3 regions of the Paenarthrobacter sp. NPDC090520 genome follow, and region 3 is predicted to be linked to each of the others. Evidence: riboswitches for the same ligand, from Rfam matches in the RefSeq annotation. Region 3 holds a riboswitch; each other region holds the start of a gene.
The links. A riboswitch is a leader RNA that binds a small molecule or an ion and turns the genes downstream of it on or off. The one in region 3 is predicted to bind cyclic di-AMP.

Region 1 (7,278 bases), on a different contig from region 3:
TGGGTGTCAACGGACGGGTGAGTCCCTGGGCCAGGCTGAAATTGAGGAAGGCGTGTTCTCCGGGAATGTCCGGCTTCCGCGTGGTTTGCGGATACAGGGTGGTGATGGGCCGTGCCTGGGTGAGCCAGAGCTTTCCCTCCTGGTCGATGGCCCACTCGGTGTCCTGCGGAGCGTCGTAGTGCTCTTCGACCCGCTGGCCGAGCGCCGCCAACTCCTTGACCTGTACATCGCTGAGGCAGGGCTCCGGAGGTACCTCGGAGACGCCCTGTTCCACCCGTTCCGTGCCGCCGCCGGCCACGGAGCGGATTTCCACGTGCCTGTCACCGAGGGCGCGTTTCAGGATGCGGCCGCCCTGCATGTCCACCACGTATTGGTCCGGGTTCACAGCCCCGGACACCACAGCCTCACCGAGTCCGGGACTGGCATCAATCACGGCTTCCCGACGGCGGCCGGTCACCGGATTCGCGGTAAACATCACCCCGGCGGTGACTGACTGGACCATTTCCTGGACCACCACGGCCAAGGACACCGTGGAATGGTCGATGCCGTGGGTGGACCGGTAACTGACGGCCCTGTCCGTCCAGAGGGAAGCCCAGCATTTACTGACGGCGTCCAGGACGGAATCCACGCCCACGACGTTCAGGAACGTGTCCTGCTGGCCAGCGAAGCTTGCGAAGGCGAGATCCTCCGCAGTTGCCGAGGACCGGACAGCGACCGGAACGTCGGTTCCCAAGGCCACATACGCGGCCTGTACCTCCTTGGCGACTTCCGGCGGGATCCCTGCCTCGAGGACCAAGGACCGGGCACGGGCCGCAAGGGAGTTGAGGCGGGCAGGGTCCGGGCCGGTTGGGGAGCCGTCGCGCACCGGCGTCGCGCCCGTCGGGGCACCGCCCGAAGCGGCAGGTTCCGGGCCAGTCGGGGAGCCGTCGCGCACCGGCCTCGCCCCCGTCGGGGCACCGCCCGAAGCGGCAGGGTCCGGGCCGGTCGGGGAGCCGTCGCGCACCGGCGTCGCGCCCGTCGGGGCACCGCCCGAAGCGGCAGGTTCCGGGCCACCCGTGGCGTGGGCGCCCGTCGGGTCCGGGCCGGAAGCGGCGGCCTCCATGGCATCGAAGACCCCCTCCATTCCGGCGGACGCCAGCGAACGGCGGTAGGCCGCCGTCGTCAGGCAGAAGCCCGGAGGCACCGGCAGCCCGGCCGCCGACAGTTCACCGAGGTTGGCGGCCTTACCGCCAACATCCGCCAGCATGCCTGCCCGGATCTCCTCCAGCGGCAGGATGAACGCGGAGCCGCCAGCATCCTGCGGCGGCTCTTGTGCCTTTGCCCGCGGTTTCTTTTCCCGTGCGCCGGGATCCTGGCCGTCCATCGACCGGCGCCGTTACCTTATGCAGCCCCGAGCATGGGACCGAAGTTGGCCCGGTCGGCAAGCCGCGGGTCCTCCCGGTCCGGGACCACCAGCACAGGACCCTTGGCGTGGTGAAGGACGCCGTCGGACGTAGATCCAAGGAGCATCCCGGCAAAACCGCCGCGGCCCCGGGTACCCAGCACCACAAGCTCAACGCCCCTGCTTGCTTCCACCAGGACATCCACGGGTGAGCCGTCGGTCAGTTCGGTTTCCACGGTCAGTTTGGGGAAGTGGCTGCGCAGCCAGGCGACGCCTGCGTCCAGTTGCACCTTGATGTCCGCGAACAGGGCATCCCTGTCCAGCGGCGCGGGAACCCAGGCGAGGGAGCCGCTGTATTGCGGGACGGCACAAATGACCCGGAGCTTGGCTCCCATCCGTTCTGCCTGCTCGGCAGCTTCCAAAACTGCGATGCGGGCCTGCTCGGAACCATCGACTCCTACCACTACGACGTTCTCCACCGTGCGCGGACCGGCCTTGGCGTGCTCGGCCTTGATGTGGCGGTCCTCGGTGTTCTCCCCGAGGCGATCGGCGCAGTACAACGGCACCGTAACCGTGGGGCATTTTGCGTGGGCCGGGAGCGCGCTGCTCACCGAACCCAGCAGCCGCCCAACGAAACCTCCCCGGCCCCGGCTTCCGAAGACCAGCAATGCGGCCTCGGTTGAAAGGTCCAGCAACACCCCGGCGGCATCTCCATTCTCCACGGAGGCATCCACGTCCAGGTCATAGCCGGCCACCTTGTCCATGGCCTGTTTGACGATTGCTTCCGCACCCTCGCGGATGACGGAATCGTCCACGGTGGCGTAACCGCCGTCCAGGCCGGAGGCCGCGAAAATCGGCACTGAATAGGCCGTGACGATATGCAGGGGAAGTTGGCGGCGTTCAGCCTCGCGGGCCGCCCACACCAAAGCGCATTGACCGTGTTCCGAGCCGTCTACTCCGACGACGATTCCACCGGGTGCAACGGCTTCTCCGTCGCCGCTCCGGGGTTCTTCAACGTGACTGCCGTGCTGGTCCATGGGGCCCGCCTCTCCACCTGCTGCTTTTGTTCCGGTCATTCTGCCAGAGGTTTCACCCGCAAGGTGACACGCCCGGCCTGGTGCGAATATCCGGGGAAGGAGAAGTTCAGGGCATCCCCTTCCACTGCCCACTATTCTCGGTTGCCAAGGCCGAATCAAGGCGACTTTTCGCCCGCCGCATAACGGTCCGGGCTCGGTTTCAGGTGTGGTTGCCGGACTCTGGATGAACAAGTAAAAACACGCTGCCATTGAGGCTATCCACGGCCCCAAAAGTTCTGTAGTGTTCGAGTCACCGAATGGCCGGCAAGCGTGTTCCAGGACACACCCGGCCATTTGTTTGCGGACGCTGGGGGAGCTTGGACGCGAAACAACGCGATGCCTTCGGGCACACACGTCAAGGAGGAACCAAGCAGTGTCACTCACGCCTGATTCCGGCACAGAGCGCACCACCACCGTGGTGATTGGAGCCGGGCTTTCCGGCCTGGCCGTGGCCAGCGAGCTCAGCCGCTACGGCGTTGGCTCAATTGTGGTGGACGGGTTTGGATCCCTGTCCACATCCGGTCCCTCCGTCCACACGGGAATGCTGCAGCGCTGCGATGCTGCCGACCCCGCGGCCATGCTGGAACGCAACCAGATCCTCCGGCACTTGCGGAACTACGCAGCCAGCCATCAGCTCGACGTGCGGAGCACCACCAAGGCGGTGCGCCTGGACTTCCTGGGAGCCAGCCAGGGCCTGCAACTCGGCGAGCGGAGCGTGGCGGACCTTTCGACTCCCGGCATTGGCGTCCCCGGCCTGGCAACGGCGGGCCTCGCCCCGTTCGAGCCGGCACCTCGACAGTGGGCCGTACACACGGCCAGCGGCATCCTCCTGGCGGACCACATCGTTGTGACGCGTTGCGCCCAAAGCCAGTTGCGCCGGATGTTGGCCGAACTGGGCATCGCGATCGGGCAGAACCTCGTGGCAGCCATGCGGGCAGTGGGGATGCACCTGGTGGGAGTCGGCGAACTCATCACCCCCACGCCCAAAGAGGTGCTGCGGCAAGCGAAGGCCGTGGGCCAGGCGATCTCGTCCAGGGTGGCGCTCCCGGCCGGACCCGGCATCGCAATCGCCTGAAACCGGCACGGCCAGCGCCGCGGCTGCCAGACCAAACCGGCATGCCCGCTACGAGCAGCGACGTGCCGGGACCTTGAGTCCCCAGCTAGCCCTTAACAACAAAAGGCCGGCACCCGGAGAGCAATCTCTCCCAGGTGCCGGCCTTGGTGGTGTTTAAGCGTGAAGCTTAGGCGCCAGCGCGTACGTACGTGATGGGGCCGGTTGCGGTCAGCCAGCTGATCGGGTGGATGCCGGTCTGGTTGCCGTTGATGCCGCCACTGATGGCCTGGCCGTTGCCGATGTAGATAGCAACGTGGCCGGACTGGACAATCATGTCGCCGGGCTGGGGATCGCTGACTACCTTGCCGTAGTTCAGGAACTGCATCGGAGCGAGGTCACCCACGGGGATGCCTGCCGAGCCGAGTGCGCGCTCCACCATGGCGGTGCAGTCCTGCATGATGCCGATCTGGGCGTAAGCCGAAGCAACCATGGCTGCGTTGACACTCCCGGCAGGTGCTGCTGCTGCAGGAGCCGCGGCGGCGGGAGCAGCCGCGGTAGCTGCAACGGTAGCCTTGGCCGTGGTGGCAGCCGCAGTGGTTGCCTTCTTGGCCGGAGCCGCAGCCACGGGGGCCGGCTTCTCGATCACGGGAGCTGCCACGGAGGAAACCGCGGGGCGCTCGAAGTTGATGGTGGCAGTTGCAGCTGCGGTGACCACCTTGTTGGGGGTCTCCGCAACGGTTTCGGCAACCGTCGCCGGGCTGGAGTCACGCTGGACCGGGGCCTGTGCGGGGGTCTCGGCAGCGTGGGCGGCAATGGAGCCGGTCAGGACAAGGCCGGAAGCCGCAGCAATAACGGCTGCCTGGCGGCCAGCGCCCGAAGCGTTGCTGGCAACGGCCTTGGAGATGGAGATGAACGGATTGGGACGTGCGATGTCCGCCTTACGACGGCCGCGAAGAATGCGTGAAGACATGAAAAGGCCTCTCCCGATGCCTGCGAGGTTAGCTGTCGGATTCGGATGGGAGTCACCCGGTCACTATCCCCCGCTGTTAAGCGGAAGCTTCGTGACTTCACCCCAAGGCGCGCTCAATGGCGGCCTAAAATGGGTTCCCCGTCTCTGCCGTAGGTTTGTCTGCGAACGGATTCCGGACTGCGGCAGAGCTAGGCAATCAGGCCGGAAGTGCCCCAAATAGGGATCGGGCACAGGTACTACCGTAACGGATGATCACGCCAAAGTCACATTTGAGTAACGAGGAGTTGGCTTTGCGCGTGTCGCGGTAACCCTTTCGAGATTTTCGCAGGTATGTAGAAAACCGCGTCATTCCGCGGAATTATCGCCCTCGGCCTCGTTGGAAGCGGCCAACTTCCTGCGGGCTGTAACAGCCAGGAAAACCACCAGGCCGACTGCCACCACGGCGAGGCCCACAATGCTCCACGGGAAGGGCTGGGAGGCGGCCGGAGCCGACTCGCCGGAGCCGGTCCCCGGAGCTGCCGTTCCTGCGCTCGGAACCACCGCTCCCGATGCCGAAGCGGACGGCGAGGCGCCCGCGGAGCCGTCTGCCGCCGTCGTGCTTCCCGTGGTGGCCGTGAACTTGAAGGTGCCCTCAATGGGGTGCGAATCGGAGCTGACCACGCGCCACACCACCGTGTACTCGCCGGCCGGCGCTCCCGGGCGCAACTTTTGGACTGCCTGGTTGTCGATGATTTCGACGGCGCCGTCAGCCCAGTTTTCGCCGCCCGCGGTGACCGTCACCCCGGAACCGATGGCCAGCGGACGGTTGTTGAAGGTGATGGAGACCGACGCCGGGACTGCCGCCACGGTGGCTCCGTTGGCCGGAGTGGTGGACTCGGCGACGTCGTGCGCGGACGCGGGGGCGGCACCAAAAAGTACCGCCGAGGCGAAGGCAAGGGCGGCAACGACGGCGGCCAGAAGCGGGCGGATGGTACGCATGGGGCGGTTTCTCCTAATGTTGGCTTCCTTACAGACTAGGCGAATCGTCCGGGCGCCCCGTAGCCGCGGGCATAGGATTTGAGAGCACACTCACCCGATCCCCGGAGACCTTCATGCTTAAACAAGGTTCTGCCATAGACCGCTACTTCAAGATTTCCGAACGTGGTTCCACGTACTCACGGGAAATCCGTGGCGGGTTCGCGACCTTCTTTGCCATGAGCTACATCGTGGTCCTGAACCCCCTGATCCTCTCCGGAGCCGACTCCAGCGGAGCGTCCCTGGGCTTCACGGCAGTTGCAGCCACCACCGCGTTCGTTGCGGGCATCCTGACCATCCTCATGGGAGCCTGGGCCAAGCACCCGTTCGCCGTGGCCACGGGCCTGGGAGTGAACGCCTTCGTTGCCGTCACCGTCGCTTCACACCCGGGGCTGACGTGGCCGGACATGATGGGCCTCGTGGTCTTGTCCGGCCTCACCATGTTGATCCTGGTCCTCACGGGCTTCCGCACCGCTGTATTCAAAGCTGTCCCGGAAGCCCTCAAGACCGCGATCGTGGTGGGCATCGGCCTGTTCATTGCCCTGATCGGCCTGGTCAACGCCGGTTTCGTCCGGCGCATCCCCGACGCTGCCGGAACCACGGTTCCCCTGGGACTCGGCGTGGACGGCAAGCTCATGGGCTGGCCAACACTGGTGTTCGCCGTCGGCCTGATCCTGACCATCGCCTTGGTGGTCCGCAAGGTCCGCGGCGCGATCCTGATCGGCATCGTCGTATCCACCGCGTTGGCGGCGATCCTGGAATTCACCCTGCACATCGGCCCGAGCTTCGACGGCAAGAACGTCAACCCGCGCGGCTGGTCCCTCGTGGCACCGACGCTCTCGGAATGGGGCGCTCCGGACCTTTCGCTGATCGGCAAAGCCAACCCCTTCGGCGCTTTTGAACATCTAGGCTTCATCGCCGCAGCCCTGCTGGCCTTCGTGATCCTGCTCAGTATCTTCTTCGACGCCATGGGCACCATGGTGGGCCTGGCCAACGAGGCGGGAACCGTGGACAAGCATGGCAACATCCCCAACGTGGACCGCGTGCTCCAAGTGGACGCCCTCGGCGCGATTGTTGGGGGCGGCGCGTCCGTCTCGTCCAACCAGATCTTCGTGGAGTCCGGAGCCGGCATCGGCGAAGGTGCGCGGACCGGCCTGGCGTCCATCGTGACCGGTGTGCTGTTCCTGGTGGCCATGTTCTTCACGCCGCTCATCAACCTGGTTCCGTTCGAAGCCGTCGCCCCCGCGCTGGTGGTGGTGGGCTTCATGATGGTGTCCCAGGTGGGCAAGATCGACTGGCAGGACTGGGGCGTGGGCATCCCGGCGTTCTTGACCATCGCCCTCATGCCGTTCACGTACTCGATCGCCAACGGCCTCGGGGCGGGCTTCATCTCCTACGTCCTCATCCGCACCTTCCAGGGCCGCGCCCGCGAAGTGCACCCGCTCATGTGGGCCGTTGCAGCGGCGTTCCTGCTGTTCTTCGGCATCGGAACAGTGGAGGAACTGCTGGGCGTGAAGTAGGCATTCCGGTATTTCAGACACTCCGGACGCGGAACTGCTGGCTTTGGCAGTCCGGGTCCGGTGTGCTTTAAGCATGGAAACCAGCGCCTTCACCGTAGACACCACTCCCAAGCCGTGGACCGGACGCTTCGACGGCGACGGCGACGAACACCGCCGGTGGTGGCAGGCCGTGGCTCCCCATGCTCCGGAGGCCGCCGCAGCCGCCTCGCGTCCCGCCGTCGTGCTTGGTTTCTGCAGCGACGCCGGCGTGAAGCGCAACAAAG
Region 2 (7,278 bases), on a different contig from region 3:
GGAGTTGATGAGCTCGGCGGTGAGCTCGGGCTCGGCGGCGAGGTGGAGGTAGGTGAAGAGGATCAGGCCTTTGCGGAAGCGGTGGTATTCGGCCTTGATGGGTTCCTTGACCTTCATGACCATGTCCGCGCGGCCCCACACGTCGTCCGCGTCGGCAACGATCTCGGCTCCGGCGATCGAGTATTCCTCGTCGGTGATGCCCGAACCCAGGCCCGCTCCGCGCTCCACCAGGACGGTGTGCCCGTGGGTGCGGAACTCGTGCACGCCGGCGGCCGTGATGGCTACGCGGAACTCGTTGTTCTTGATTTCCTTGGGGACGCCAATGATCATGTGGGGCTCCATCGTCAGCGGCCTCTTAAGGCCGGATTTGTTGCTGTGGGCTGTGATTCCAGAATAGATCCGGCTGTGAGGCAGGCGACATGGGCGCTGCTGAAGTACCCTGGCCAGAACCGCGGAAATTCAAGGTTTTCTGGATTTCAGGCTCGACATTTGTCGAGCACTCAAGCGTCAAGTGTCGCCTGGTGTTGGTACGCTTTCCGGATGCAGCAAGACGTGGAGCAAATCGTTGAACGCGTGGCGTTGAAGCTGGGGCGTGGACTCTCCCTGGAAGACCTCGACGGCGTCCTTCTCGCCTACAGTTCCAACCAGTCGCACGCCGACCGCGTCCGCGTGAACTTCCTGCTCAGCAAGCGCGTGCCAAGCGACGTCAGCGCGTGGCAGCTCTCGCACGGAATTGCGACGGCGGTGCGCCCTGTTGTGGTGCCGGCGAACGACGAGCTAGGCATGCTGGGCCGGGTGTGCGTCCCCTTGCTGGTCCGGGGTTTCCGTGTGGGCTACTTATGGGTCCAGCAGGACCTTGAGGAGCAAAGCGCGACGGCGATCCTCGCCGAGCTGCCCGGGGTCCGTGACGAGTTGGACTTGCTGGCAGGGCTCCTGCTCGACTCGAACACGGCCGAGTCGGAGTTCCGGAGGCGCAGGGAGCAGGAGTTCCTGGCGGCCTGCGGCGGAGAATCCAACGCCGTGGCAGCCGTTGCCGGGTGGAAGGAAATCCAAGGCCGCGGTCCCTGGCAGGTGGTGACCATCCTGGACGCGGACGGTGCCGGTTCCGCCGTCGACCCCCTCGCCGCCACGCTGACGCACCGCTCTGCCGCATTGCAGTCGACGATCGGCGTCGACGCGGCCTTGTTCAGCGCAGGGACCGAGACGCATTCCGTGGTGCTGTTCCGCGAATCCGGTGGCCGGGCCGATCACGCGCAGGTCTTGGTGCATTACCAGCTGGAACTGGCGAAACGCGCGGGACGGAAAGTGGATCGCGTGATCCTGGGCATCAGCGAGCCGATCCAGGTGATCCGGCAGCTCGCCGGGGCGTACCGGCAATCGAAGGTGGCTGCGCAGGCCGCGGCCGTGGATCTCCCCCTCGGCGAGCTCGTGGACAGTAGGTCCGTGGGGGTCTACCAGCTGTTCGATCGGCTGCAGGCCCCTGGGGGTTGGGATGACACGGGATCCGTACACTTCCGCGCCCTCGAGGACCATGACCGCAACGGCGAACTGCTCCCCGTCCTGGAGCTTTTGTATGACAACGACGGCTCAGTCCAGGACGTCGCCGCCAAACTCCACCTGCACCGCAGCAGCATCTACAACCGGCTTGGCAAGATCCGCCAACTGATCGGCGTGGATCCGCTGGGCGGTGCCATCCGGCTGGAGCTGCATGCTGCGCTGAAAGCGCGCCGCTGGGCCGGGCGGCCGCGGATCTGACCCCGCCGCGCACCTGAACCGCACGCCGCGGAGCCAAATGGACAGCCGGGACCCCGTGCGCCTACGCTGAGAAAACGGTTTCTCACCTCTCGGAAGGATCAGTGTGGGCGGCGTCGTTTCCGGAGTCCTCATTATTTCTGCGGTCATCGCCGTGGGATACGTGGCAGTGCGATTGAAGGTGCTGCCTCCCGAGGTCCAAGGCGCCTTGACCAAGACGGCCTTCTACATCACCAATCCGGCGTTGCTGTATACGGTGGTGGCCGGCAGCGATATCCGTGCCGCGCTGGGTATCGATGCCCCGCTCGCGCTGCTCTCCGCCGTAATCGTGGGGCTTCTGTATTGCCTGCTGAGTTTCCTGTTCTTTCGCCGGCCGGTCGCGGAAACGGCAGTAGGTGCCATGGCCAGCAGTTACGCCAACGCCAACAACATCGGAATCCCGGTTTCCCTTTATGCCGTGGGAACAGCGCAGCACGTTGCTCCCGTCCTCCTGGTGCAACTCCTGGTCCTGGCCCCGTTCTACGTCACCATCCTGGGACTGGCGGGTGGCGAAAAGATCCACTGGAAGCGCGTCGTCCTCCAGCCGCTGGGCAACCCCATGATCATTGCCTCCGGGCTTGGCGTCGTGATGGCACTGACCGGGTGGCACGCGCCGGAACTGGTCCAGAAGCCCGTCGACATGCTGGCGGGGGCTGCCGTGCCCATGGTGTTGCTGGCGTTCGGCATGTCCTTGGCAGGTAAAGCGCCGCTGCAGCAGGGGGACGGGAGGGTGGAGACCTTGGTGGCCACGCTCCTCAAAGTCGCAGGCATGCCCGTGGTGGCGTGGGTGCTGGCGCGGTTTGTGTTCGGCTTGGACGGCAACCACTTGCTGGCGAGCGTCATCATGGCTGCCCTGCCTACCGGGCAGAACGTGTTTCTCTTTGCTTCGCCCTACGGCCGCGGCACGGTTGTGGCGCGGGACGTGATCCTGTGCACCACCGTGCTCTGCGTCGCTGCGCTCCTGGTGGTCGCGTGGTTGTTAGGGTGACCCGGCGGCGGAGACGCGAATGAGGCAGCCACCCGCGCGGGTGGCTGCCTCATTGTCTTGCTGTGGGTCCTACGAGCGCCGCAAGCGCTGGCAGCTCCAGCGGCCCATCCGGCGACGGAAGGCAGCCGTCCGGCTGCTGCTGCAATAGCGGCCGTGCCAGCCGATGTGCGTGGTGGTCCGAGGCATGCGCGTGCTCATTTCAGCGCCTCCTTTGCAAGGTCCAGCAAACCGTCCACACTCACGGTCGGTGCAGTCGTTTCAGGGGCGCTGCTTGCTTTTGGGCTGTTGCTCGGCCTCGGCTTCGACGTCTCGGTGGGGGTGGGCGTCGGCGTCGGAGTGACCGTCGGAGTCGTGGTGGGGGTCGGCGTCGGTGCCGTGATGGTGTCCGACGGCGGAGCGGGCTGGCTCGGGACCGGGGAGGTTACGCCGGGCACCGGGACAACAGCCGATGGAGCCGTGGACGGTACCCACTGCGGGGCTGCCAGCGAAACCTGGGGAGCAGCCGCGGACGACGCCGGCGCGGCAGCGGGTGCCTCTGCTGCCGGCGGTGCGGGGTCGGCTGAGGGCTGCCCGGCTTCGGTCTTGGCGGCCGACGTGGACGAAGCTGTGGTGTACGACGGCGTGGGGCCGGGTGACGCCGTGCCCGTTGCCCGTCCGTCGCCGTCCGTGGAGGAGCCGCTGGCTTCCTGGGATTGGTTGTCCTGGCCGAAGAGCGGAAGATCCAGGGCCTGGCTGACCGTACCCACCGTCAGGACCAAGCCAAGTGCTCCAGCCACGACGGCCATGCGCTGGCCCATGGTCTTCACCGAAGCGGCCTTGGTCAGGACGGCATGCGGTTCCCGGTTGAAGGACGATGCCCCGAATGAACCGAAGGCCGACTTGCTTGCCGTAACCGACTTGCCCGCGCCGGCCGACGAGGCCGCGCCGGCTGACGTGGCGGTGCCGGGAAAAGTGGTTGCCCGGCGTGGCTGTGAACCATCAGCTGCCTTGGCCGCGGTAGCCTGCCGGCTTGCCAGGCCTGCGGCAGCGGTTGCGGCGGCGGCAATCTGTGCAGGCGTCTTCGGCTGGGCGCTGGCCTCAGGCTGGGCATTGGAATTGCGGAGCACCGGCGCGGCTACGGTCGGAATGGCGGCCGTCGCGGGTTCGGGCTCAGGGGTGGGCTCGGCCGGCTTCACCACGGGGATGGCAGCAGTCGCGGGAGCGGTCTCAGAAGTGGGCTCGGCGGGCTGCACGACGGGGATGGCGGCAGTCGCGGGCGCAGCCTGCGCCGTCGGAATGGCGGCCGTCGCAGGAGCAGCTTCCTTGTCGGAGGCAGGCTCGGCCGGCTTTACCACGGGGATCGCAGACGTCGGCGGCCCGGGCGTGGTCGACGCGATCCGCGGAGCATCGTCCGCGATCGTGCTTGGTTCCTGGACTGAGGCAGGAGCCGCAGCATCGTCCGAAACCGAAGCTTCCGGCGCAATGACAGCCTGGGCGGCTGCCTCGCGCTCGGCCGCGCGGCGCTCCGCGCGCGTCATGGGCGCGGTGGGCGCAGGCGCGGTTGGATTGACAACAGCGGCGGGTGCCGCCGTCGTGCTTTCAGCGCTGGTGGGGGACTGTCCGCTGGGTTGGGCCCGACGGCGTCCGGATGGCTTGGTGCGCTCGATGGCCTCCTGGGCACGGCGCGGCTGATCCATGGTTGGGGACATGGGTGATTGCCTCTCAACGCCTGCGAGGTTAGCTGTCGGGTTCGGACGAGGCCGTCCGGCCGCACGTGGCGGCTTCACCCCAAGGGCCTGCGGAATTCAGGCCCGGGAACTCTGGGTCCCCCGTCTCTGCCGCGGATCTGGCGGATTCCGGGATGCGGCAGAGCTCGGCGTCAGCCCGGAAGCGGCCCAGCGGAGATCAGGGTCGCCCTTCGACCGTACAGGAGCAGGGAAGTAAAGTCACATTAATGTAACGGACGGAACGTCCAAGGTTTCGAGGTGGCCTTATCGCCTACCCTTCGGCGCTGGAGCCGGAGACGGCAATTCATGCTGGACCTTTTGTACCTGGTGCGCCTGGTGGGTTTCGGGGCGGTAGATCTCGTCCACGATGCCCAGGACGCCTGCCAGGGCCGCGCGTTTCACCGGGCGCTTAGTGTCCCTGCGCCGCGTCCAGATCCAAAGGAGCGCAACGAGAGCGGGTCCGCTGAGAACGGCAGCCAACACGGCCAATAAATCCATGGATCAACACTAGCTTTGAGCATGTACTGGCCGGTAGACATGATCTATGGACCTGCCTGTGATGCCGCCCGTTTCGCCCATGCTCGCCAAGTCCGTGCCCACCATCCCCGATGTGGGGCACTACGAACCCAAGTGGGACGGCTTCCGGACCATCGTTTTCAAGGATGGGGACGAGATCGTCCTCGGCAGCCGCAACGAGAAGCCCATGACCCGCTACTTCCCCGAACTCGTGGACGCGCTCCAGAAGAACCTTCCGGAGAAGTGCGTGATCGACGGTGAGATTATCCTCATTTCCGGCAACCGTCTGGACTTCGAGGGCCTGCAGCAGCGCATCCACCCCGCCGACAGCCGCGTCCGGATGCTCGCAGAGAAGACGCCGTCCTCGTTGGTAGCGTTCGACCTGCTCGCCCTGGGGGATGACGACCTGACGGGACAGCCCTTCGCCGAGCGCAGGGCCGCACTGGAAGAGGCGCTCGCCGACGCCGAACCGCCCGTGTACGTCACGCCCGCGGTCACCGACCTTGATCGTGCCAAGGAATGGTTCGTGCAACTTGAGGGAGCAGGGCTCGACGGCGTGCTGTCCAAACCCCTCGACGGCACCTACCAGCCGAACAAGCGGGTGATGTTCAAGACGAAGCATGAACGGACGGCAGACTGCGTGGTGGCAGGATTCCGCTGGCACAAGACGGCGAAGGTTGTGGGGTCCATGTTGCTGGGGCTCTATGACGACTCGGGCCGCCTGCACCATGTGGGCGTCGTGGCGTCGTTCCCCATGGCCAAGCGGGAAGCCCTGGTGGCGGAGTTGGAGCCGTACCAGGTGGAGTTCGCCGAGCATCCGTGGGGCGAATGGGCCAACCAGGAGTCCGCCGGGGGATCCAGGATGCCCGGTGGCCAAAGCCGGTGGAGTGCCGGGAAGGACTTCTCCTTTGTTCCGCTTCGCCCCGAACTCGTGATCGAGGTGGCGTACGACTATATGGAGGGCGACCGTTTCAGGCACACCACCCAATTCCGTCGGTGGCGGCCGGACCGGACTCCTGACGGCTGCACCTACTCGCAGCTGGAAGAACCCGCAGACTACGATCTGGGCGAGATCCTGCGGCTGAAATAGCGCCCCATCGCCGCCAAGCCGCTGTCTCGCCGTTTCCCAACAAACGGAACAGATGCCTGGCGACTGATGTGGGAGCGGTTACTCCTGGTGGCCTTGGTCGCCGCTCATGCTGCCTTCGCCGGGAGGCGTTTCTCCCGGAGGTACTCCGCCGCCCGGCTCCAGTCCGGTGATGTTGCCGTCTTCCGGATCCGGATTCGACGATGCTGCGGGGTCTTGGTCTTCGTCCTGCCGCATATCCGGATCCTCGTGGATGCTGTCCGGTTCAGCGGCGCCGGAGACGCCGAACGTTTGGGGGTCGTCTTCGGGGTCATAGCTCGTCATGGCCAAACCTCTTCCTCAGTAACCTTATTATTTGCATTGCCCTGCCAGCCTAGCCTCGGGACCGGTGCCCAACAAGGGCAGCCCCGGCGGCACGCCGTTCCTCGCGCTCAAAGTCTTTCCCGTTCAGTGAGAGGCCTGTGGAAAAGATGGTTTTGCAGAGTTCTGTTTCGGCCGCTTACCTGGAATGGGCGTACAAAAAACCCCGGCCGCATCATGGCTCATGTCCAGAGAGGCGGGTCCGGGGACTTCATCTGCAGTCTAGCAAGGAGCGCCGAGTACTGACCAATGCCCAAACTTGGTCCAACGGCGCCCACAGCCGCGCCCTCGACGAGGCCATCACCCCAGTCCGCATGGCAACGTACATGGCCGCTGCCTCTTACGATCACTCGCTGGCGAGACAGCTCTATATTTGGGATCGTGACGTTTCGGCAGCCCTTTTGGCCGACATCGCAATCGTGGAAGTGGCCGTGAGGAACGCTATGGCCAAGCAACTGGAGCTTGCCTACGGGGGCTTCTGGTACACGGCAGATATTGGGCTGGATGGCCCGAGCCGGAACAAGTTGGCCGAGGCCTGGTCGAAATTGCCGCAGGGGCGGCGCACTTCCGGCCACCTCATAGCAGGCTTGATGTTCGGGTTCTGGAAGGGACTCTTGGAACCAGGGGGATATGTGGGGCGGGAACCACAGCGATTTCGGGCTTCGCATGAGCTTCTTTGGAATAGCTGCCTCAACAGGGCATTTCGAGGTGGAAGATCCGTGGCTTCGGCCGACGGCGTGAAATTCACAAGGACCTGGACATTGGGAGTCGTCACGATCGTCCATGCCGCACGAAACAGGGCCGCCCACCATGAGCCATTTGTGGCTGGC
Region 3 (7,278 bases):
CCGCTGATGGTGTTTACTTCTTCAGTTCGCCAACCACGTAGTCGATGCTGGCGAGCAGTGCCGAAACGTCATCCGGTTCGATGGCCACGAACGTGGCGATCCGGAGCTGGTTGCGGCCAAGCTTCCGGTAAGGCTCGGTGTCCACCACTCCGTTGGCGCGCAGCACCTTGGCGATGGCAGCTGCGTCGATCGAATCATCGAAGTCGATGGTGGCGATGACGTTGGAGCGTTCCTCGGCGTTGGCCACGAAGGGCGTGGCGTACTCGGAGGCCTCGGCCCAGGAGTACACGCGGCTGGCGGAGTCCGCCGTGCGCTTGCTGGCGAAATCCAGGCCACCGTTGCTGTTGAGCCACTGCACCTGGGCGTCCAGCGTGACCAGCGTGGACAACGACGGCGTGTTGTAGGTCTGGTTCAGCTTGGAGTTGTCGATCGCTGTCTGGAGGTCCAGGAAGTCGGGGATCCAGCGGCCGCTGGCCTTCACCCGGGCAGCGCGCTCCAGCGCGGCGGGGGAGAAGAGGCCCAGCCACAGGCCGCCGTCGGAAGCGAAATTCTTTTGCGGCGCGAAGTAGTACACGTCGGACTCCGCGACGTCCACGTCCAGGCCACCGGCGGCAGAGGTTGCGTCCACCACGATCAGCGAGCCTTCGTCTGCGCCGTCAATGCGCTTGACCGGAGCTGAGACGCCCGTGGACGTCTCGTTCTGTGGCCAGGCGTAGACATCCACCCCGGCCTCGGCCTGCGGCGACGGACGGGTGCCCGGCTCGGACTTGATGATGGAGGAGGCGTCCAGGAAGGGAGCCTTGTTGGTGGCCGCCGCGAACTTGGAACCGAACTCGCCGAAGGAGAGGTGCTGGGCCTTCTTCTCCACCAGGCCGAACGCTGCGACATCCCAGAACGCCGTGGAACCGCCGACGCCGAGGACAACCTCGTAGCCCTCCGGGGCGCGGAAGAAAGTGCTGAGGCCTTCGCGGACGGACCCCACGAGGTTCTTCACCGGTGCCTGGCGGTGGGACGTGCCAAGAAGGGTGGCGGCCGCGGCGGACAGGGCTTCGACCTGCTCCGGGCGGACCTTGGACGGTCCTGCGCCGAAGCGTCCGTCCTTGGGCAGCAGGTCGGCGGGAATGGTGATGCTGTTGTCGCTCACGGGTGGCTCCAATGGGTATCGGTCAAAGATGGGTCGTGGCAGGTGGCATCAACTGCTCCTTCGACACCCCAATTCTGCCTGACACGGCGCGCGGGCAGGAACCTGCGGTTGTCATAGTCCGCCACGTGGAACGGTGCAGTCCGGGAGCGCAGGAACGCGAAGGAGGATTATTCAGAGTAATTCCAAATAAGCTAAGCTGGAGGAGGCGTCATGGGGCGGCGCCGCGGGACCGACCGCCTCGTCTGGACGCGGTACGGTGGACACTACGCGAGAACTGCGTTCGAGGAGAGCTGAGCTGGATGACGGATCTGATCGATACCACTGAGATGTATCTTCGGACCATTTTGGAGCTTGAGGAAGAGAACATCGTTGCTCTTCGGGCCCGCATTGCCGAGCGCCTGCGCCATTCCGGTCCCACTGTTTCCCAGACCATCGGCCGCATGGAGCGCGACGGCCTGGTGGTCGTGTCCAATGACCGCCACCTTGAGTTGACCGAGGTTGGCCGGAAGCGGGCCACCGAAGTGATGCGCAAGCACCGCCTGGCCGAGCGCCTCCTGGCCGATGTCATCGGCCTGGACTGGGCCTATGTGCATGACGAGGCTTGCCGCTGGGAGCACGTGATGAGTGAGCGGGTTGAACGCCGGCTGTACGAGTTGCTTGAGCACCCCACCGAGTCGCCGTACGGAAACCCGATCCCGGGCTTGGAAGCACTCGGTGGACGGGCCAGCCAGATCTCCCTCAAGGGCGACGTCAACCTCATCCAGGCAATGGACGGCTACGCCACGGACTCACGGGTTGTGGTGAGCAGGTTGGCCGAACCCATCCAGGTCGAGCCTGAACTCCTGACCCAACTCGATGAAGGCGGGATCCGCCCGGGCGCGGCAGTTTCGTTGGCGCGGGTAGGGGAGTACATCTCCGTCCGCGTCCCCGGCATCGAGGGCGCCCTGGAACTGCCACCCGAAGTTGCAGCCCACGTCTTCGTGGCGGTTGGCTGAGCGTAGGACTTCCGAGGCACCTCTCCCGAAAAGGATGGGTGCCTCACTTGTGTCCCGGCCGGAGTGTCTGATCTCACTACCAGAGTCGGGTAGAACGGCGTGACCTGCAGTTTCCGCCGAAAGGTGCTAAAGGCCCACCCCGGAAAGCGGCGCCGTGGAAGATAACGAATTTATTACCGAAGGCTTTAATCCCCTATAGTTATCTACTAGCGCCGATACCAAAGCGTTACCTGATCTGGAGCCGAGCTCTGCCAGCAGATCAGGGGTGTTATCCACTACTGGCAGAGGCGGGGGAACCACCATCGGCTGCCTGAAGAAGCAGCCTTGGGGTGAAGTCCGCAGCAGCAGTGCCTACTTACGCAATTTCCTCCGGGATACCTGTGTGCCGTACGCGCTGCGTGCGGGCCGGGTCTTTGCACTCTCTGATCCGAATCCGACAGCTAACTTCGCAGGCTTTCTAGAGAGGAACAGAGTTTGACATCGCAGAACGTCAGGGGCCGCCGACGCGCGTCCGGCCCCGCTGCTGAGCTGCGGCCAGCCCGCGTCGTAACGGAGATCCGGCCGCGCGACACCCAGCGTCAGGTGCGCCGCCGTAAGAGCCCGTTGCGCCAGGTTGCCGATTTCGCCGCAGCCAGTGGCGTAGGGCAGAAAGCCGGGGTGGCCCTGGCCGCCACAGGCCTCGCCCTCACTGTCGGTCTGCCGGCCACAAGCCCCGTCATGGCCACCTCCGAGTCGGGCCAAACAGAAGCTGCCCTTGCCGTATCCGGCGGCAGCCAGCCTGAGGTTTCCGCGGAAGCATCGGCAAAAATCGACTTCAGCCGTGCGGCGGTGGCCACCAAGGCCGATCCCGACGGCAAGCTAAAGCAGCTGCTCAGCGCCCAGTCCGTTGGCAGCATCCAGGCCAGTTCCTCCAAGGGCACCCTTGGAAGTCCGCTGGACACGCTGACAACCGCTTCTCCGTTCGGATACCGCGTCAGCCCGCTGACCGGTGGCACCGGCGACTTCCACCGCGGCCAGGACTTCGTTGCCCAGTGCGGCACCCAGGTCCACGCTGCCGCCGCCGGGAAGGTCACGTTTGCCGGGTGGCACGAGTACGGCGGAGGCAACCGCGTTGTGGTGGATCACGGCAATGGCCTTGAGACCACGTACAACCACCTGTCGTCCTTCAACGTCAAGGTTGGCCAGACTGTCAGCCGCGGTGACGTTGTAGCCCTGAGCGGCACCACGGGCGCCTCCACGGGCTGCCACCTGCACTTCGAGGTGCAGGTCAACGGCGAAGTTGTTGACCCCATGGGCTGGCTCTAAGCAAAGTCGATGGTCGTCTCTCGCATTCGCGACACACCCCGTGACCTGAATGTGACATTCGCTTTCAACTGTTGTACCGTCTAAAGCGCATCGGCTTTTTAGGGGGCCGATGCACTTGAGTGGATTGCCTAGCTCTGCCACCACTCAGGATCCGTTCGCAAAATTCGTCTGGCAGGGGCGGGGGAACCACTTTTGGTCTTCGAGAGAAGGCCTTGGGGTTAAGTCACAAAGCTTCTCGAAGCGCGTGGCCGGATGACTCCCATCCGAATCCGACAGCTCACCTCGCAGGCATTGGGAGAGGCTACCTACGTGTCATCACGCACTACCCCTGCGCGCCACCGCGCCGAGACGGTTCACCCGTTGAACACTCTTTCGAAGGCTGTTTCAGCGAATGCCGGAACCGTTGGCCGCCAGGCCGCAGTTCTCGCCGCAGCCTCCGGCCTCGTCCTCAGCGTCGGCCTCCCGGCCCAGGCAGCGGACACCGATGTTTCCAAGGCCGAGACGAGCACGCAGCAGCTCCTCACCACCGAGGTTGTCACTGCAGAGCCCACGGCCACTGTTTCCTTCGACAGCCCCGTCGTGGCCACCAAGGAAGCCCCGAAGGTCCAGCGCGCGTCGCAGACCACCCAGCGCTCCCAGACAGCTGGTAACCAGACCACTGGCAGCCAGGCCGCCGGCTCGCTCACCGCACAGTTTTCCGACGCCAAGGAAACGGCCTCCAGCGCCGCAGCTTCCGGCCTCGCCGCGATCGCCTACACGGGCATCGGCCACCCCTACGTTTGGGGCGGCACCACTCCCAACGGCTGGGACTGCTCCGGCTTCACCCAGTGGGTCTACGCCCAGGCCGGCATCAGCATTCCCCGCGTCAACGCCTGGACTGCCATGAAGGCCACCAGCACGCCGCAGCCGGGTGACCTGGTCATGCAGAACGGCGGCGCACACGTAGGCATCTACGTCGGCAACGGCATGATGATCAGCGCTCTCAACCCGAGCCAGGGAACCTTGCTCCACTCGGTGGCTTCCACCGGCACGTCTTCATTCTTCACCCTCCGCTAAAACCCCGTTCGGGGTACGCCAGCATGCCCCCCAAGTGCTGGCTTGCCCGCAAACCGCGCGTGCCCCAACCGCGTGCGGAAACGAAAAGAGATTAAAAAATGACCAGTGCACACAAGGTTGCACGGCACCGAGCTGAGGCCCCCAAGACCAGCTCCCTTGCCGTGATCGCGAAGGCTGTCAGCAACAACGCCGGTGGCGTCGGCCGCCAGGCAGTCGTTATCGCTGCCGCTTCAGGACTGGTCTTGACCAGTGGCGTTGCTGCGAACGCCGCCGATACCAACGTCCAGCGTGAATCCACGGCCACCACAGCCCTTGATGTCCAGGCAGTCACGCAGTCCACCATCGCTGCCGACTCCACCGTGGCCATCTCCTACGAGAGCCCGGTTGTGACCACGGTGGAAGCTCCGGCTCCCGTCGTCGAGAAGCCCGCAGCGAAAGCCGCATCCGGCTCCACGGCTACCGGCGCGACCGCCACATTGGCAGTGGACAACTCAGCAACGGCGGCCGCCAAGGCTCCTGCAGCTTCCAGTGGCCTCGGGGCAGCCATCGCCGCCGCAGCCTATGCCCAGCTGGGAGTGACCCAGGACTGCACCATGTTGGTCACCAATTCGCTGGCGGCCGTGGGTATCAACTTCCACGATTGGCCGGCGGGCTACCTCTCCTTGGGCCGCACCGTCAGCGCCGCCGAAGCCCAGCCGGGCGACCTCGCGTACTACGCCAACGGTGGTTACGGTGGAATGGCACACATCGCCGTCTACGTCGGTAACGGCATGGCAGTACACGGTGGATGGAACGGGTCCACCACTGCACTCTTCAGTGTGAACGTCGGCTCCGGCCCGGTCTTCATCCGTGTGAACGGCTGATACAGATTCTTTGAACACCCCGCAGGAATACCTGCGGGGTGTTCCGCTTTAAGCCCCTCGCGGAGGGCCATGCATGGTGTCCCGCACATGAACATTCGCCGACACTGCACGGGAACAGGCCCGAAAATTCGTTGATACGGCATATAAGTGCTTACCCTTATGGTGTCGATCCACAGCCCGTACATGCAGAGGGCAGCCGGCCCTCGTGCCCCTGACGGGTGCGGCCGTGAAGAGGTACGTGCATGCGCACACTCGTTCTGAATGCTGGATATGAACCGCTGGCGGTAGTCACCTTCCGCCGGGCGCTGGTCCTTGTGCTGACTGGAAAAGCTAGCGTAGTGGCCGAAGGCGGCGAACCTGTCGTCGGGCCACAGGAGATTCTGGGACGTCCGTCCGTGATTCTCCTCAACCGCTACATCCGTCCCCGGTACAACAGGATCACCGCTGTGAGCCGCCGCGGGGTGCTCCGCCGCGACGGCCACCGCTGCGCCTATTGCGGCAAGACAGCGCACACCATAGACCATGTCCACCCCAAATCCAGGGGTGGCGCGGATTCCTGGGAAAACCTGGTTGCGGCGTGCTTGAAATGCAATAACGCCAAGAGCAACCAGACGCTCGCCGAGATGGGCTGGAAGCTTCGCTTCACGCCCGGCGTGCCCACGGGAACCATGTGGCAGATCAAAGAACTCGAGAAACCTGCGCCGGACTGGGACCCGTTCCTCTTGCCGGAATCCGCCGCCTGATCGATTTCTGTTGTGCTCCGGCCGTACGGGTAATCTGGGCGGATGGAGTTCAACGCCGTGATCCTGGCGGGTGGCAGGGCCACCCGCCTCGGTGGCGTGCCCAAGCCGGGATTAAGGTACGACGGCGCGAGCCTCCTTTCGCATGCCCTGGACTCCGTCCGGGGTGCTTCGCGGATTGTGGTGGTGGGGCCGCGCCAGGACGGCCTTCCGGACGGGGTACTGTCCGCGCGCGAGGAGCCCGCCTACGCAGGACCGGCGGCGGCCATTGCCGCGGGACTTGCCGTTCTTGGGTCCACTGATCCGGCACCGTGGACCTTGGTGCTGGCCTGCGATATGCCGCATGCCTCACGGGGAGTGGCTGCCATCCTTGAGGAAGTCGCGGGGCACCATGGCACCGAGGGAGCCATGGCAGTGTCTTCCGATGGCAGGCAACAGCCCCTCCTCGGCATCTACAGCACACAGGCCCTGGAACGCGAAGTCGCTGCAGCCCGGTCGTTAACGAACGCATCTGTCTTCAAGCTGCTTGCTAGGCTGAACGTGCTGGCTGTTGCCGTTCCCGATGGCTCCACGGACGACGTGGATACGTGGGAGGACGCAGCGGCCCTGGGCATTGACAACGACTTGGAGGCGGACGTGAAAAGCCAGGACGAGACACTCGAGGAATGGTGCCGCACACTGCTGCAGGCGTTTGAGCTTGAGGGCGTAGACGTGGACGTCAACGAAATCCTTGCAGTCGCCGGCGTGGCCGCGCACTCCGTGGTGCGTCCCGCGGCGCCTTTGACCACATTCATCGCGGGGTACGCGGCTGGAATGGCACGCGGCATCGGCCAGGCCAACGACGACGCCGCCATGGCCGCCGCCCTCGACCTTGCCCGCCAAGTAGCCAAGCAGTATGCGGAGCCCGGGGCCGAAACCGAATGACGGAGGCCCCCGAACAGGGCCACCATGCAGCGCATACCTGGCACGAAGCCAGGCAGCGTGCGTTCGACGTCGCCACTCCCATCCCCGCAAGCCCGGTTCCGCTGCGCGCGGCGTTGGGGCGGACCCTCGCCCAGGACGTACTTGCCCTGCAGGACATGCCGCACTACGCGTCGTCGGCCATGGATGGGTGGGCCGTCAACGGCAGCGGTCCGTGGATCCTCAGCGAACCCGGCCAGCGGCTGGCACCACAC

Region 1: it holds a riboswitch for cyclic di-AMP, as region 3 does, so the genes downstream of both, ACIQTZ_RS05715 (NlpC/P60 family protein) here and ACIQTZ_RS08540 (C40 family peptidase) in region 3, are expected to answer to the same signal.
Region 2: it holds a riboswitch for cyclic di-AMP, as region 3 does, so the genes downstream of both, ACIQTZ_RS20885 (hypothetical protein) here and ACIQTZ_RS08540 (C40 family peptidase) in region 3, are expected to answer to the same signal.

The regions. Positions count from the first base shown of each region.
Region 1 is NZ_JBIVXM010000003.1:200,321-207,598, forward strand. Features, by position in the region: gene ACIQTZ_RS05700 (PEP/pyruvate-binding domain-containing protein) at 1-1,246, opposite strand, end outside; gene ACIQTZ_RS05705 (universal stress protein) at 1,381-2,418, opposite strand; gene ACIQTZ_RS05710 (FAD-binding protein) at 2,831-3,532, shown strand; gene ACIQTZ_RS05715 (NlpC/P60 family protein) at 3,699-4,481, opposite strand; cyclic di-AMP (ydaO/yuaA leader) riboswitch at 4,485-4,676, opposite strand; gene ACIQTZ_RS05720 (copper resistance protein CopC) at 4,827-5,459, opposite strand; gene ACIQTZ_RS05725 (NCS2 family permease) at 5,573-7,015, shown strand; gene hutG (formimidoylglutamase) at 7,089-7,278, shown strand, end outside.
Region 2 is NZ_JBIVXM010000023.1:61,296-68,573, reverse strand. Features, by position in the region: gene ald (alanine dehydrogenase) at 1-330, opposite strand, end outside; gene ACIQTZ_RS20900 (PucR family transcriptional regulator) at 541-1,755, shown strand; gene ACIQTZ_RS20895 (AEC family transporter) at 1,859-2,779, shown strand; gene ACIQTZ_RS20890 (hypothetical protein) at 2,849-2,977, opposite strand; gene ACIQTZ_RS20885 (hypothetical protein) at 2,974-4,467, opposite strand; cyclic di-AMP (ydaO/yuaA leader) riboswitch at 4,471-4,620, opposite strand; gene ACIQTZ_RS20880 (hypothetical protein) at 4,750-4,983, opposite strand; gene ACIQTZ_RS20875 (ATP-dependent DNA ligase) at 5,030-6,091, shown strand; gene ACIQTZ_RS20870 (DUF6480 family protein) at 6,170-6,412, opposite strand.
Region 3 is NZ_JBIVXM010000005.1:151,205-158,482, forward strand. Features, by position in the region: gene serC (phosphoserine transaminase) at 14-1,144, opposite strand; gene ACIQTZ_RS08530 (metal-dependent transcriptional regulator) at 1,444-2,139, shown strand; cyclic di-AMP (ydaO/yuaA leader) riboswitch at 2,369-2,609, shown strand; gene ACIQTZ_RS08535 (M23 family metallopeptidase) at 2,614-3,444, shown strand; cyclic di-AMP (ydaO/yuaA leader) riboswitch at 3,591-3,749, shown strand; gene ACIQTZ_RS08540 (C40 family peptidase) at 3,754-4,500, shown strand; gene ACIQTZ_RS08545 (NlpC/P60 family protein) at 4,599-5,363, shown strand; gene ACIQTZ_RS08550 (HNH endonuclease) at 5,606-6,106, shown strand; gene ACIQTZ_RS08555 (NTP transferase domain-containing protein) at 6,149-7,027, shown strand; gene ACIQTZ_RS08560 (molybdopterin molybdotransferase MoeA) at 7,024-7,278, shown strand, end outside.